2 regions of the Proteus appendicitidis genome follow, and region 1 is predicted to be linked to the other one. Evidence: predicted binding sites of a transcription regulator. Region 1 holds the regulator's gene; the other holds the start of a gene.
What was found. The regulator PurR, encoded in region 1, represses purine synthesis genes. The targets are predictions, from matches to a motif close to CANGCAAACGTTTGCNTG.

Region 1 (6,040 bases):
AGACCTGCACGTAAAACTTTATGAAAGAATATATCCAGTCGTTCACAATCCCACCAACCATCCATATAACTTTCGCCGAGACCTAATGAGCCTTGCTGTAATACTCTTTTATAAAAATTCTGATTATGAACCTGAATATCATAAGGTTCTGAACCATTAATTCGAATATCTGTGTGAGCTAACAGTTCTATTACGATCTTTTCATAAGGATCGTTGGAGGTCTTTCGGCCTTCTTCTACACAAGATGTACTCATATACTCTCCGCGTAAACTAAGCGGGTTTTGAGACATAAAGCTAAGAAAGGATGTGTACAGATTGATAGTATTAAAATGGTATTGTGTTCAGTATGAATTGAACGAATAAAATTAATAAGACAACTAATCTGACATAATCAGCAAATAATTTGTTTAATGTCTCAAAATCCGAAAGAAAAATAAACAAAACGCTATACAGCGTATAGGTAAGTATAGAGACGTAAATTATTTTTCTCTAGAAAAGAAAAAGACCATTTTTTATAAAATGGCCTTTTTAAGATGATTCTTAAAATAAAGGAGGGGATTATTCTGCGGTTTGAACCGTGTGTTTGATAACAGATTTATTGCGCTGAATAAAGTAGCCAACTGCCATTGGGATTGCTGTTAATGCCATAATTGCAGTGGTGTTAATCAGAGGTTGTTGACTGATAAAGGCAGACACAATAAAACTTGCTAAGCTACAAAGACCCAGTTGAAGTGCATTTTGTAACGCAGCTGCTTTACCACTAATTTCAGGATAAGCGGATAAAGCATTAGATACTGCGATTGGATAAGATGCACCATTCATTGCAGCCATAATACAGAACGGAATTAAAATAGTTGTTAATGTTGGCTCAGTAAATTTAGCAACAAGGTATAACGCAGTCATACTGACAGCATAACCGATTAACAACAGTGGAAGCAGTGTTTTACCTGTCATTTTTGACAGTAAGATACGACAACCATAACCACCCACCATAAATGCAATAGTTTGTGGAATATAACTTAAACCGATATCCTGTGGCGAGTAACCCATCTTTTCAAGAATGATTGGTGAGCCAGCTAACCAAGCAAAGAAACCCGCGCTACAAGAAGCGTAAACTAATACGTTACCTGTGTAGAGAGGGGATTTGAGTAAAGTTATAAATGAAGCGGTAGATTGGTTTGCATCTGTGACTGATTTTTGTTTAATGTTTTTTAGCATTAATGTCGGTAACATTAGAACTAATGTTACTGCCATTAACAGCATGAAAATCATACGCCAGCCGCCGTGATTTAATAATGATGCACCAATTAAAGGTGCAAGTGCTGGTGATAATGCAACCAGTGGCATAATTAAAGCAAAAACGTGCTGAGCGCGAGATTCATCAAAACGGTCGATGACAAGAGCTTGCCAAATAACAGCAGCAGAGCAGACACCGAAAGCTTGTAGGAAGCGCATAGCAAGTAAGCCAGTTGCACTCTCAACCCACAGCATACCAAGACAGCCTAAAGAGAAAAGGCTTAAACCAATAAGTAGAATAGGTTTACGACCTACTTTGTCAGAAAGTGGTCCCCAAAGTAATTGGGCAACAGCAAAGCCAAATAAAAAGATACTTAAGCTATTACTAATAGCACCTTCGCTGATAGAGAGTTCACGCTGCATCATACCGAATGCAGGTAAGTACATATCAATAGCTAAGTAACCTAGCATACTCAAACCCGCTAGGTACACCATAAAGCTCATAGGTGTTTTTGATTGTGTGGACGTTTTAGAATTCATTTTATTTTCTATGCTATGTGATGTAGAACATTTTATATATTGTAACTAAGACTTATTTTACTTGTGAAACGGGAATATTTGGTTAATGCTGTGAAAAATTTTCAAAGGAATAAACTCTATGTGGTCAGAATACTCTTTAGAAGTTGTTGATGCAGTTGCAAGAACAGGAAGTTTTAGCTCCGCTGCTCAAGAATTGCACAGAGTGCCATCCGCCGTTAGTTACACAGTTCGGCAATTAGAGGAATGGCTTGCCGTTCCTTTGTTTGAGCGCCGTCACCGTGATGTAGAATTAACCGATGCAGGTAAAATTTTCATCAAAGAAGCACGATCTGTTATCAAAAAAATGAATGACACTCGGCATCTTTGTCAACAAGTTTCTAATGGGTGGCGCGGTCAATTTAGTATAGCAGTTGATGGCATTGTTAAACCTGAAAGAACACAACAACTTATTCTCGATTTCTACCGCCATTTTCCTGATATTGAGCTGTATGTCTACCCTGAAGTGTTTAATGGCGTATGGGACTCTTTAGTTAATGGTCGTGTTGATTTAGCAATTGGTGCAACAAGAGCCTCACCAATTGGTGAACGTTATAGTTTTAGAGATATGGGATTTATGCCTTGGCGCTGCGTTTGCCATGTTGATCACCCTTTAGCGAAAGCACAACATCCATTAACGGATGATGAGATGCGCCCTTATCCTAGTTTATGTTTAGAAGATACCTCACGCAGTTTACCAAAGCGTGACACTTGGGCGCTCAATAATCAGCGTAGAATGGTTGTCCCGACATGGGATATGGGGCTTGAATGCTTGTTAGCGGGATTATGCGTAGGAATGGTGCCTTGGCACCGCGCTGAGCCTTTAATTGAACAAGGTAAGCTGGTTACTTTACAACTAGCACAACCATTGCCAGACAGCCCATGCTGCCTGACGTGGGTAGATAAAAGTGAATCACCCGCTTTGACATGGTTGCTAGATTATCTTGGAGATAGCCAAACCTTAAATGAGGAATGGCTTCGCTAGAAATCAGATAGCTGAATAAATCTGAATTAACGACGGTAGTCAATAAAAGGACCGTCAGCAACTGAACGGCGCTCAACTAATCGTGGATGAACTTCGATTGTTTGGGCGTCTTCGCGTTTATTGACGATGCGATCAAGCAACATTGATAATGCCATTTGACCTAAACGTTCTTTTGGCTGGTGGACGGTCGTTAGTGCGGGTGTAAAATAACGTGCATTACGAATATTGTCGTAACCCACAATAGAAATATCGAAAGGAACGCGCAGACCAAGTTCATCCGCAGCACAAATTGCGCCCATCGCCATCACATCACCACCACAAAAAACAGCAGTAGGGCGATGTTTTTGATTTAGCATTTGGTACATGGCTTTATAACCCGACTCTGGCTCAAAGTCGCCTTGTACAATCCACTCATCTTTTACTGTGATTTTTGCTTCTTCCATGGCTTTTAAGAAACCTTGTAAGCGACCACCACCAGTATTACGTTCTAATGGACCAGGAATAATACCAATATCACGATGACCACGCTCAATAAGGTAACGACCTGCAATATAACCACCATGGAAAGCATTATCGATAATGGTATCTGTAAAGTCACCACGCGCTTTGCCCCAATCCATGACAACCATTGGAATATTACGATAGCCCTCTAAAAGTGTAAGAAGGTGATCGGGATATTCAGAACACATGACTAACAATCCATCAACACGTTTTTGTGCCAGCATCGCTAAATAGGCTTTTTGTTTATCAAGGTTATTATGTGAATTACATAAAATCAGTGTGTAGCCTTTGCTATAACAACTATTTTCAACCGCTTCAATCACTTCAGCAAAGTAAGGAGCCTCACTGGACGTGGCTAACAGGCCAATAGATTTGGTGTGATTGACTTTTAAACTACGCGCAACGGCACTAGGCGAATAATTTAATTCTTTTATAGCGGCCCAAACTGCTGCCCGTGTGTTCTCAGCAACAAAACGTGTTTTGTTGATCACATGAGAAACAGTCGTGGTTGATACGCCTGCGCGTTTTGCCACGTCTTTTATTGTTGCCATGGTGTGGAAAACTCCTGACCTTCATTGGTCTCTTTTATCTAATTTTATGGTTTAACTGCCAGTATAGTCATACATAGGGCAAACACTGGCAATAATTTAGCGATTAGCTGTGAATTTTGTATGATCTAGCTCAAAAGTGAAAGTATTAATCAATGTTATAAATTGTGCACTGGTCGCTATTTTAGCAAATATTGATATGTAATAATAATTAACCATGACAATGTTATGGTTAAAAATGTGTATTATAATCATTTTGAGGGAGAAATAGATGGATACGGATCTGAAATTTGGTTTGAGTACAGCAGTAGCAGCGCTTGTTATGATCGTTTTATTTTCGACTATGTTGTTCTAATCACCGCTTTATAAAATATCCGATCAATTTAAATAATAGATTATCGAATATCTGAATATAACAAAGGGCTGAAGGCCCTTTGTTATTTTGTCACCAAAAATGAATCTCAATCACTCACCTTTGATTATCACGCTCTATTAAGCAAGGTTAGCTTCAACAAATGACCAGTTAACTAATGCCCAGAACTCTTCTAAATATTTAACGCGCGCATTACGGTAGTCGATGTAGTATGCATGTTCCCATACGTCTACTGTTAACAGTGGTTTGTCTGCGCCTGAAACTGGCGTTGCAGCATTAGACGTATTAACAATTGCAACTGAACCGTCGGCTTTTTTAACTAACCAAGTCCAACCTGAACCGAAGTTTTTAGCTGCCGCATCATTAAATTGCTTTTTGAACTCTTCAAAAGAGCCAAATGCTTTGTTGATAGCATCAGCAATTTTACCTGTTGGTGCGCCGCCTGCGTTTGGTGCTAAGCAGTTCCAGTAGAAAGTGTGGTTCCATACTTGAGCAGCATTATTAAAGATACCACCATCAGTAGATTTGATGATTTCTTCTAAGGATTTGCTTTCTAAATCAGTACCTTTAACCAGATTATTTAAATTGGTTACATAGGTTTGGTGGTGTTTGCCGTAGTGATATTCTAAAGTTTCTTTAGAGATGTGTGGCTCAAGAGCATCTAACGCATAAGGTAATTTTGGTAATTCGAAAGACATTGCGTACTCCTTTAAACTATCTATTTCGGGTTTTGTGCCTAAAATCATTCCATCAAAATCATTTGAATTGATAGAATGAGGCAAATGAATCACTAAGTTGTTACTATTTTGCTAATTATTTTAACAAAAATCTGTTGAAATAACAGCTAAATATCTTTTATCTATAGATATAAGCCATATAGATTAATTATACTCATAAGAGTATATCCCTCAGAGTTACTCGTAAAGCAGTAAAATATTGACTGTGATCAGAGTCGGTATCTTCTAATTGTATATTTTCTGCTTACTCCATTATTAGTGTATACATCATTTTCACGACCACTAAGAATAAGAATAGTGCAAATATTTGGCGAACTCTTGGAATAGGCAGGCGATAAGCAACTTTTACGCCGACAGGGGCGAAGAGAATGCTGGTAATGCTTATGCCAATAAAGGCAGGCAAATAGATAAAACCGAAGTAATAGTCATCAATATTTGTTTGATTCCAACCATAGATAATACCCATAATTGTGCCTACGGAAGCGATGATGACACCAATCATTGATGAGGTTGCAATGCATTTGCGAGTATTAAATCCCCAATGACTTAAAAGAGGAATGGTGATAGTACCACCAGCAATACCGATAAAGCTGGATATAAAGCCAATTAATGCGCCACCACTGGTTAACGCTGGTTTTGAAACGATAGGATCTTTCACGTTTTCTATACGTTCAGCTTCTTTCTTTTTAGTTAATAATCCATAGATGGTATATACCATGAAAATACAGAACACGATTTGCAATATCGTATTTGACATTTTTTGTACCAGAAATGTCCCAACAAGCATACCAATGAGAGTACCGATGGATAATAAAGGAAATTGTTGCCATAAAATGGCTTTATGTTTGTTATGAGAATACGCTGAAGATGCTGTGGAAAATATAATGACAGAAAATGAAGTAGATAAGGCAATTTTCATCACCATATCTGTTGGAATAGCTTGTTGACTCACAACATACATAACCACCGGAACAATGATTGCACCGCCTCCGATGCCAAGTAGCCCAGCAAAAAAACCAGTAATACAGCCCACTAAAAGAAACAGCAAAATCATGTCCATAGTTAGTACTCATTAGGATTTATA
Region 2 (6,040 bases), 1.5 Mb from region 1:
GTGATCATGAGGAAATGCGCGAAATTATCGATAATTATGCGCATAAAGCTGACATTTTAAAATTATCAGAAGATGAGCTTACGTGGATGACACAAGAAGTGACATTGAATAATGCACTTAAAAAATTAGAAGATTATCCCGCTCGTTTAAAAGTGATCACCCAAGGCTCTAAAGGTTGTTTAGTTTTAACGCCAAATACGCAAGTCGCATTTAGTGCCTTTATCGTTGAATGTATTGATACAACAGGTGCTGGCGATGCCTTTATGTCAGGTCTGTTAGCTGCGCTTGCTGAATATGGTTTTGCTGAAGATGAACAATATTTATCAAAAATAGTAACGCAAGCAGCTGCTTGTGGCGCTTTAGCCACCACTCAAAAAGGGGCGATAGCAGCGGCACCAAGTCGTAAAAAATTACATGATTTTGTTCAGCAGCAACCGCCTTTACATGTTAGGGAGATTTTCTAACAACTTACCCTTTTTTCTGGTTGTGGTTTTTACCACGGTTTTCCCTTAATGGTATCTTTTTTTCTCCATTTATAACGACTTTTCTCGGAGTGGTTATTTGTGGAGATTTTTTTATCTTGTCTATGCCGTCGCACTGATGTTTGATCAATCAATCAGCGATGATGATCATATTGTTCTGTCTATTTTAAGCGTATGATATTCAATCTTATTGACTTTTATTGATGGAACATTAAATGTTGGCTCAATCGGGCGCGGTATTAGCCATTTTTTCTTATATTCTTTGGGGAATAACCCCTCTGTTTTATCGGCTGTTACCCGGAGCGCAGCCATTAGAAATGCTGGCTCAGCGTTTGATCTGGTCTATCCCTCTTTTATTACTCGTCCGACTCTTTATTAAAAATAGAACACGATGGCGCGCTGTTTTACAAGATAAGCGCTCTGTTTTTATGTGTCTATTTAGCTCAATGGCTATGGCCGTTTCTTGGTGTACATTTACCTATGCATTAACTCATCAACAAGTATTAGAAGCGAGCTTGGGGTATTTTATTAATCCACTTTTCTCAATTTTATTAGGCGTCATATTTCTTAAAGAAAAGCTGAATCCAGCAGAAAAATGGGCTGTTACCTTAATTTGTGCCGGTGTGGGCTATCAATTGTGGATGTACGGTGAATTACCCGTACTCGCTATCATGATGGGGGGCGCATTTGCTGTATATGGCTTGATCCGTAAGTTTATTCGTTTTGATGTGATCACGTCTTTGTTTATGGAAACACTTTGGTTGCTGCCATTAGCCATAGCTGCCACTATTTGGCTGTTGATTACAGAGAAAAGCGCACTACCTTCTGCAGATAATCTGACTCGTTTTTATTATATTCTAACAGCTCCGGTCACTATACTGCCGTTATTGTTTTTTACCGCCGCAGTTAAGAGAACAACATTAACTGTCATCGGATTAGCTCAATATATTGAACCAACCATTCAATTTTTACTGGCTGTTTTCTTATTCCATGAAGCTTTTGATGAAGTAAAAGGCGTGAGTTTCTCACTGATTTGGTTAGGGCTTTTATGTTGTATCTTAGCACTTATCCGCAAACGCCTTAATTATCTAAAAATTCAAAAAGGAAAACGTAGCCAAACGATGTAATGTTTTTATTTCTCTATTTCTCTATTTCTCTATTTCTCTGCCTGATTATTTTTTTGTCTAGCTATTTTTCTATCAAGCTAAATCCGCTATGCTATATCAAAGCAATCGTTTGCGTAGTTGCGGTTTTTATTAATGGTGAGGATAAAAAATGACAGTGCTGGGTACGGCTCTTACGGCAAGTGCAACAAAAGTGATGTTATTGGGTGCCGGTGAATTAGGCAAAGAAGTTGCGATAGAATGCCAACGCTTAGGAATTGAAGTGATTGCCGTTGATCGCTATCTCAATGCTCCTGCTATGCATGTTGCTCATCGTCATCATGTTGTAAATATGCTTGATAGCGATGCATTAAAGCAAGTTATTAAACAAGAGCGACCTGATTTTATCGTTCCTGAAATTGAGGCTATTGCAACAACGTTACTGGTTGAATTAGAGCAAGCGGGGCAAAAAGTGGTTCCTTGCGCCCGTGCTGTAAAACTAACAATGGATAGAGAAGGTATTCGTCGTTTAGCCTCGGAAACACTGCATTTACCTACATCGAACTATCAATTTGTTGATGATGAAGTGAGCTTTAAAAAAGCAGCACTAGAAATAGGCTTCCCTTGTATTGTAAAACCTGTCATGAGCTCATCCGGAAAAGGGCAAAGTGTTATTCGTAGTGAAAGCGATTTATCACACGCTTGGACTTATTCTCAAGAAGGTGGGAGAGCGGGAAAAGGGCGCGTGATCGTTGAGAAAATGATCCCGTTTGATTTTGAGATAACGTTACTGACTATTCATGCTGTTGATGGTATCCATTTTTGCGCCCCTATTGGTCATCGACAAGAGAAAGGAGATTACCGTGAATCATGGCAACCTCAAAAAATGAGTGATATCGCGCTTGCCAAAGCACAGCATATTGCGAGTAAAGTGGTTGAGAACTTAGGAGGCTATGGTTTATTCGGTGTTGAGTTATTTGTTCAAGGTGATGAGGTATTCTTTAATGAAGTCTCACCTCGCCCTCATGATACAGGATTGGTGACACTAATTTCTCAAGACTTATCAGAGTTTGCGCTTCATGTGCGTGCTTTTTTAGGCTATCCCATTGGTGGAATTCGCCAATTAGGTCCTTGCGCATCAGCGGTTATTTTACCGGCGCTTTATAGTACAAATATCGTATATTCTGGTATTGAAAAAGCGTTGAAGGCAAATCGTCAAATTCGCCTTTTCGCTAAGCCTGAAATTGCTGGCACTCGCCGTTTAGGTGTGGTGCTTGCTCATGCTGATACAATAAAACATGCATTGGATGAAGCAACAGCAGGTGCCAAGGCTATTATTGCCAGTGACGCCCCAAAATAACGATATAACATAAGGTGACTTACCGCTAAAAAGGGAACTTAACTTAGCGGTAAAAACCCTGCTTTAATAAAATGCGCTTTAGCATAAGGAGATTATATCTCCTGATATAAACTATAAGCCTGAGAATGAATAAGTGTTGCACAATAGTGTGCGGTAACATTAAAAGGCTTTGGAATATCGAATATCTTTAATTCAGGAAATTGGCTTAATTGTGCTTGGTAGTGCTGATAACCAATAAATGCGTCTGCTTGATGTGTGGCAATTAAATAGTGTGCAGCCATCCTACCTTGAGGAATAATAAGTGAATGCTTACCTCCAACCAAAGAAAGCGCTCGCATTTTTAATGCCTGACTTAACTGTGGATTAATTTGCGCAATATTATCAAATAGTTGCCAACTATAATCCCCTGATGGATCTGCTTTAGGAGTAGATATCGCTAATTTTAATGCGGTATTTGATAATACACTAAGCCAGTTATCTTCTTTATTTACAGCAGTATAACGAGCGGTAATGCAAAGCTGATTGGCAATAAAAGGGGCATATTGTAGAGCGAAACCTTTATCAATTAATTGCTTTGCATTACTTTCATCCGCTGAAAGAAACAAATGACAGGTTTCCCCTTGTTCAATCCGTTGACGCAAAAGTCCAGCAGGTCCAAATGTAAGCGCCCACTTTTCACCTGTTTTTTGCTGATGATGCTCAATAAAAGCAGGTAGTGTCGTTTTTAAGCTACCTGCTGCAAAAAGGGAAAACGTCATAGTGTTATATCCTATTCCTTCCCTTGATATTGAGTGCGATAGAATTTTTGATACCAATCATTAGCGGCTTTTTGCATATCAATATCGCTAAATTTTTCAGGATAGAGTTTTTTTGCCATCCACAATTCACCGATTGCCATGGCTTCTGGCATTGGATAACCCCATGCTTTTGCATATTCAGGCATTAAATAAATTCGGTTATTTTTAACTGCACTAATCACTTGCCAACGAGCATCTTGTTTGATTTCATCAACAACTTGAGGGTATCTGTCTTGGATAAAGATAACTTCAGGGTTCCAATCAATAATTTGTTCAAGAGAAACTTGTTTATACCCTTTAACTGTTGACGCTGCGACGTTGAAAGCACCTGCATGTTCCATCATAAGCCCGGTGTATTTGCCAGAGCCATAAGTGGTTAAGTCAGGATTGGCCATATAGGCACGGACGCGTTGTTCTTTGGGGATATTTTGTAAGCGCTGACTAACTTGCTCACGCTGTTTAAAGGTATCGTTAACTAATGCTTGTGCATTTTCTGATTTATTGACGATATCACCAATCAATAAAATCCCTTCTTTTAGCCCTTCGTTATAAGCCTGTTCTTCGTTTTGTAATGTTGGATTAAGCTTTGATTTATCGTCGTTACTCTCTTTACGTAATGAAATTGCAACAACAGGAATACCCAATGCAGAAATCTTATCAATCATCTCTTTAGGGGCATAATTGGTGACAAAGACGACTTGAGGTTGCAGTTTGACTAAGCTTTCAGCATCAAAACTGGTGAGATCGCCAACTTTAGGTGTTTTTTCTAGCGATGGTGCTAATTGTGCATACCCATCACCAAGTTGTTGCTTCCAGTTGGACATCACTCCAACAACTTTATCCGTTGCATCAAGTTGAACCAGTAAGTTTAGTGTTTGATGTTGTAAAACCACCGTTCTTTCTACTTTGTCTGGAATGGTAACGGTGCGACCAATTTGGTCTACGATTTGTCTATCTGCATAAGAAAAAGAAGAGAGGGAGAGTAAGCCAATACCTAATAAACAGTGCTGTAATAATGCTTTCATAGTCATAAACCTAAGTTAATATCGCTGTATAATAAAATATACAGCTAAAAATAGACAGCAAGTATTATTTTGGCTCAAACTTTAATCATATAAGATGTGTAATCACTTTTATTAGCTTAATTTTTTACTCAACCCTTGAAACTTGCTTAACTATCCCCACTTTTTATTCATATTGATTTTTTTCGCCAAATTAGGATTAATTGAGGTAAAAATGAGTATGAAAGGTCAGGAAACAAGAGGATTTCAGTCAGAAGTTAAACAACTTCTTCAATTAATGATCCATTCTCTTTACTCCAATAAAGAAATTTTCCTTCGCGAATTGATTTCGAACGCATCAGATGCGGCTGATAAATTGCGTTTCCGTGCATTATCAGATGCTGCGCTTTATGAAAATAACGGCGAGTTGCATGTGCGCATTTCCACTGATAAAGAAGCGCGTACTCTGACTATCAGTGATAATGGTATTGGTATGACTCGTGATGAAGTCATTGATAATCTCGGTACTATTGCAAAATCAGGTACAAAATCATTCTTAGAATCTATCGGACAAGATCAAGCTAAAGATAGCCAACTAATTGGTCAGTTTGGTGTTGGATTCTATTCTGCGTTTATCGTTGCAGATAAAGTGACAGTACGCACTCGGGCTGCTGGTGAAAGCGCAGATAAGGGTGTTTTTTGGGGATCTGAAGGCGAAGGTGACTACACCATTGCTGATATTGAAAAAGCTGATCGTGGTACTGAAATTACGCTTCATTTGCGTGAAGGTGAAGATGAGTATTTAGATGATTGGCGCCTGCGTAGCATTATTAGTAAATATTCCGACCATATTTCTCTGCCCGTTGAAATTGAAACGAAAAATGAAGAAGACGGCACAGTAACATGGGAAAAAATTAATAAAGCACAAGCGCTGTGGACTCGTAATAAAGCTGAAGTGAGTGATGAAGAGTATAAAGAGTTTTATAAACATATCTCTCATGATTTTGCAGATCCATTAAGCTGGGTACATAACCGAGTAGAAGGTAAGCAAGAGTATACTAGCTTATTATATGTGCCTTCAAAAGCGCCTTGGGATTTATGGAACCGCGAACAACGTCATGGTTTAAAACTGTATGTACAGCGCGTCTTTATTATGGATGAAGCTGAGCAGTTTATGCCTAATTACCTACGTTTTATCCGTGGGTTAGTGGATTCTAATGATTTACCACTAAACGTTTCTCGTGAGATTTTACAAGATAGCTCTGTTACACGTAATTTACGTAGCGCATTAACCAAA

Region 2: a site for PurR is predicted at 1,708-1,725, ahead of purT (formate-dependent phosphoribosylglycinamide formyltransferase). Genes of this name have one in related genera too.

What each region holds. Positions count from the first base shown of each region.
Region 1 covers NZ_CP127389.1:1,713,752-1,719,791, forward strand. The annotation lists gene cfa (cyclopropane fatty acyl phospholipid synthase) at 1-254, opposite strand, end outside; gene punC (purine nucleoside transporter PunC) at 559-1,776, opposite strand; gene punR (DNA-binding transcriptional activator PunR) at 1,895-2,797, shown strand; gene purR (HTH-type transcriptional repressor PurR) at 2,824-3,849, opposite strand; gene cydH (cytochrome bd-I oxidase subunit CydH) at 4,118-4,201, shown strand; gene sodB (superoxide dismutase [Fe]) at 4,339-4,917, opposite strand; gene QQS39_RS07990 (sulfite exporter TauE/SafE family protein) at 5,201-6,016, opposite strand.
Region 2 covers NZ_CP127389.1:3,166,141-3,172,180, reverse strand. The annotation lists gene QQS39_RS14680 (PfkB family carbohydrate kinase) at 1-464, shown strand, start outside; gene rarD (EamA family transporter RarD) at 698-1,609, shown strand; gene purT (formate-dependent phosphoribosylglycinamide formyltransferase) at 1,758-2,945, shown strand; gene QQS39_RS14665 (substrate-binding domain-containing protein) at 3,038-3,703, opposite strand; gene QQS39_RS14660 (ABC transporter substrate-binding protein) at 3,715-4,767, opposite strand; gene htpG (molecular chaperone HtpG) at 4,985-6,040, shown strand, end outside.